Regions from separate parts of the Micromonospora sp. WMMD712 genome, predicted to be linked through region 1. Evidence: riboswitches for the same ligand, from Rfam matches in the RefSeq annotation. Region 1 holds a riboswitch; the other holds the start of a gene.

Region 1 (2,193 bases):
GATAGGTGACTTGCAGTAATAATGGCCCGCCGGTGCTCACCCGGTTCTCGACCAGCGATCCGGCCGAGGCGGCGCACGTCTTCGAGACCTCGTACGGCCGCAGCGTGCGACTGGCCGCGGTGGCGACCGGGCTTCCGCTGCGCCACGACCGGTGGAGCACCGGCGCGTTCTGCATCGACGACATCAGCATCTCCCTGGACCTGCGGGTGCAGGCGGAACCGCTCGGGTACGTCCTGCTCGCCGCCCCCCGCCGGGGGTGCTTCGGGCACCGGTGCGACGGGGTCGACGAGCTGATCGGGCCCGGCGAGGTCGGCGTGCTCTACCAGCCCGACCTGCCCGGCTCCTCGTGGTCCAGCGACGTGGACGTGACCTCCGTCCTGCTGGACCTCTCGCTGTTCGACCAGGTCGCCCGCGTCGACCCGGACCGCCCGCTGGCCCCCCTGCGGTTCGCCAGCTTCCGGCCGGTCTGCGCCGATGCCCAGTGGCGGTGGCGGCGGACCGTCCGGTACGCGGAGTCCGTCATCGCCGCCGGTGGCGCGCCGGGCGCGTCCCCGCTCGTGCTCGGCGGCCTCGGCCGCCTGCTCGCCGCGGCCACGCTCGCCGCGTTCCCCAGCAACGCCGTCGTGGCGGACCGGTCATGCGACCGGACCGACGCCCACCAGGGGACCCTGCGCCGGGCGATCGCCTTCATCGAATCGGCCGCCGGGACCGACATCGGTCTCGTCGACATCGCCCGCGCCGCCGCCACCACCCCCCGCGCGGTGCAGCTCGCGTTCCGCAGTCAGCTCGGCACGACCCCGCTGGCCTACCTGCGCCGGGTGCGGCTCGATCTGGCCCGCCAGGAACTGACCCGGGCCGTGCCCGGCGACGGCGTCTCCGTGGCCGTGGTCGCCGCCCGCTGGGGATTCGCCGACCCGCGCCGCTTCGCCGCCCGCTATCTCGCCACGTACGGGGAGCTGCCCGGCCGGACGCTGCGCCGCTGACGCGGGTTAGCATCGCCGGCGGCACGATCATGCGAGGTGCCCCGCCTGCGCGGGGAGAATCGGGAAGCCGGTGTGAATCCGGCACGGGCCCGCCGCGGTGACCGGGGAGCCACCGTCCACGCGCGAGGAGCGCAGCCACTGGCCGTGCGGCTGGGAAGGCGGACGGGCAGGCGTCGATCCGGGAGTCCGAAGACCGGCCTCGCGTCGACCGCCCACCCGTCGAGGTGGGCCGAGCGCAGCGGGAGCCTGCCTGTGGAACTCTACGACGCCATCCGCCGCCGCCGGGACGTCCGGGCCCAGTTCACCGGGGAGCCGGTGCCGGCCGACGCCCTGCACCGGATCCTCGTCGCCGCGCACGCGGCGCCCAGCGTCGGCTACTCGCAGCCGTGGGACTTCGTCCTGGTCCGGGATCCCGCCGTCCGCCGCCGGTTCCACCGGCACGTGCAGGCCGAGCGGGCCGCCTTCGCCGCCACCCTGGACGGCGCGGCGGCCGAACGGTTCGCGCGTATCAAGATCGACGGGGTGCTGGAGTCGACGCTGTCGGTCGTCGTCACCTACGACCCGCAGCGCGGCGGCCCGGCCGTGCTCGGTCGGCACGCCATCGCCGACGCCGGCCTCTACTCGGTCTGCCTGGCCATCCAGAACCTCTGGCTCGCCGCCACCGCCGAGGGGCTGGGCGTCGGGTGGGTCTCCTTCTACCGGGAGCCGTTCCTCGCCGAGCTGCTGGGCGTGCCGGCCGGCATCCGGCCGGTGGCCTGGCTCTGCGTCGGGCCGGTGACGCACCTGGAGACCGTGCCCGACCTGGAGCGGCACGGGTGGCGGCGGGGCCGACCCCTCGCCGAGGCGCTGCACCACGACCGCTGGGCGCGACGGTCGGCTGACCGACCGAACAGCTAATTCAGGTACGTCTATGCGGCGGCTAGGCTGACGTCGCCCTGAGTCATCGCTTGGCTACGTCGGGAGGGGTTCCATGCGTACCACCGTCAAGGTCCTGGCCGCATCCGTCCTCGCCACCCTGGGTCTGGCCGCCGCCGCCACCCCGGCCCTCGCCGCCGCCCCGGCGCCCTTCTGCGAGTCCGGCGCGTCGCAGTTCTACTGCGACGCCAGCAGCACCGGCACGACGACGTGGACCGTCACCTGGTACTCCGGCAGCGTCGGCACCTTCACGACCGCCGGGTCGACCCTCTTCGCCACCTGCCCGGCCAGCAAC
Region 2 (2,193 bases), 750 kb from region 1:
ACGCGCAATCGCTGACCGACCGGCCGGTCAAGGGCATGCTCACCGGACCGGTGACGATCCTCGCCTGGTCGTTCGTGCGCGACGACCAGCCGATCAACGTCACCGCCGACCAGATCGCCCTCGCCCTGCGTGACGAGTGCCGCGACCTTCAGGCGGCCGGCATCCGGGTGATTCAGGTCGACGAGCCGGCCCTGCGGGAAACCCTGCCCCTGCGCGCGGCGGACCAGGATGCCTACCTGGACTGGGCGGTAGGCGCGTTCCGCCTGGCCACCAGCGGTGTCGCCGACGACATCCAGATCCACACCCATCTGTGCTACTCCGAGTTCGGTGAGATCATCGCCGCCATCGACGCCCTCGACGCCGACGTCACCAGCATCGAGGCGTCCCGCTCGAGGATGGAGGTCCTCGGCGACCTAGCCGCGGCCGGCTACCACCGCGGAGTCGGGCCAGGCGTGTGGGACATTCACTCGCCCCGGGTCCCGCCACGTGACGAGGTCGTCGAGGCGCTTCGCCGGGCCTTGGCGGTGGTGCCGGCCGAGCGGCTGTGGGTCAACCCCGACTGCGGCCTGAAGACCCGCAGCTATCCCGAGGTCGAGGCGTCTCTGGCGCACCTCGCCGCCGCCGCCGTCGAGCTTCGCGGCAGGTGAGCGCAGGCCGGGCGGGACGCCGACACCGTCCCGCCCGGCACGGCCGAGCGACCGTGTCACCCTGTCGCGATGGTCACCGTGTGTTGATGTCGGGCAACGCATTGACACGTGCTGCCCCGCCCGGCCAGACTGACGCGACAACTTCATCAGCGTGCGCGTAGGGGGAAGTCCGGTCGAAGTCCGGCGCTGGCCCGCAACGGTAGGCCATCGGGGTGTGCTCCGATGACAAGCCCGAATACCCGACGTGCCCGCGATTTCGCTCCCCCACCCGTCGTGGCCCACGGGTCGGAGTCCCGGTCGACCCCGTGCCACGGTGGTCGTTCGGGTTCTGACGACCGCCGGGCCGGAAAGGCGCTTCCGATGGTCGTTCGCCTGAGCCGGCACCGCCTGCTCGCGCTGTTCTGCGGTGTGCTCGCCGCCCTCACAGTCACCACGCCCGCGCTCGCCGCTCCCGCGCCCGCCGGCCCGACCCGGGCGGAGGCCGCCGCCGGGTGGCTGGCCCGGCAACTAATCGACGGGGAACGCTTCGAGGTGGTCTACGACGGGGTCGCCTACCCGGACCAGGGGCTCACCCTCGACGCGGTGTTCGCCTTCGCCGCTGCCGGCGTCGCCGACGACTCCGGCACGCGGGCGCTGGCCTGGGTCAGCCGGCCGGACGTCCGCGACGCCTACGTGGGCGACGGCACGACCGAGGCGTACGTCGGCGCCACCGCCAAACTCGCCCTCGCCGTCGCGGTGCGCGGCGGTGACCCGACGGATGTGGGCGGGGTGGACCTGGTCGCCCGCCTGCGCTCGCTCCAGTCGCCGACCGGCCGGTTCACCGACCGGTCGGCGTTCGGCGACTACAGCAACGCCTTCAGTCAGTCCTTCGCGATCCTCGCGCTGGACCGGACCGCACAGGGCGTGCCGGCAGCGGCCGCGTCCTGGCTGGCCGGCACCCGCTGCGCCGACGGTGGCTACCCGCTGCTGCCCGCCCAGCCGGTCTGCACCTCCGACGTGGACGCCACCGCGCTCGCGGTGCAGGCGTTGCGGGCGGCCGGCCGCAGGGCCGACGCCGCCCCGGGGCTGCGCTGGCTGCTCTCGGTGCAGGGCGCGAACGGCGGGTTCGCCAACGTAGGGGGAACACCGAACGCGAACAGCACCGGGCTCGCCGCGCAGGCGCTGCGCGATGGTCACCGGCCGCTGGCCTGGGCGCGGGCCCGCACGTTCCTCGCCGGACTCCAGGTCGACTGCGCCGGCGCGTCAGCCGACCGGGGGGCGGTCGACTTCGACGGCGGCGCCTTCGACCCGGCCACCGCCGCCCGCGCCACCGCGCAGGCCGTCCTCGGTCTGACCGGCGCTGGGTACGCCCACCTGTCCGCCGCCGGCGCGACGACCGGCGCACCGACCCCCGACTGCCCGTGAGCCGTTCCGTCGCTCGCCTGATTCTCATTCGTCTGCTCTCGGGGAGGACCCATGTTTCGAATCGTCATTCGTAGGCGGCTTGCCGGACTGTTGGCCGCCGCCGTCGCCGCCGTCGCGCTGACCGCCGTCGAGCCTGCGCCGC

Evidence for each region. A riboswitch is a leader RNA that binds a small molecule or an ion and turns the genes downstream of it on or off. The one in region 1 is predicted to bind cobalamin.
Region 2: another riboswitch for cobalamin. It lies ahead of O7633_RS23470 (peptidase); the one in region 1 lies ahead of bluB (5,6-dimethylbenzimidazole synthase).

What each region holds. Positions count from the first base shown of each region.
Region 1 covers NZ_CP120743.1:4,637,134-4,639,326, forward strand. The annotation lists gene O7633_RS20125 (helix-turn-helix domain-containing protein) at 33-983, shown strand; cobalamin riboswitch at 1,001-1,200, shown strand; gene bluB (5,6-dimethylbenzimidazole synthase) at 1,236-1,880, shown strand; gene O7633_RS20135 (hypothetical protein) at 1,954-2,193, shown strand, end outside.
Region 2 covers NZ_CP120743.1:5,389,865-5,392,057, forward strand. The annotation lists gene metE (5-methyltetrahydropteroyltriglutamate--homocysteine S-methyltransferase) at 1-647, shown strand, start outside; cobalamin riboswitch at 775-909, shown strand; gene O7633_RS23470 (peptidase) at 1,008-2,051, shown strand; gene O7633_RS23475 (hypothetical protein) at 2,103-2,193, shown strand, end outside.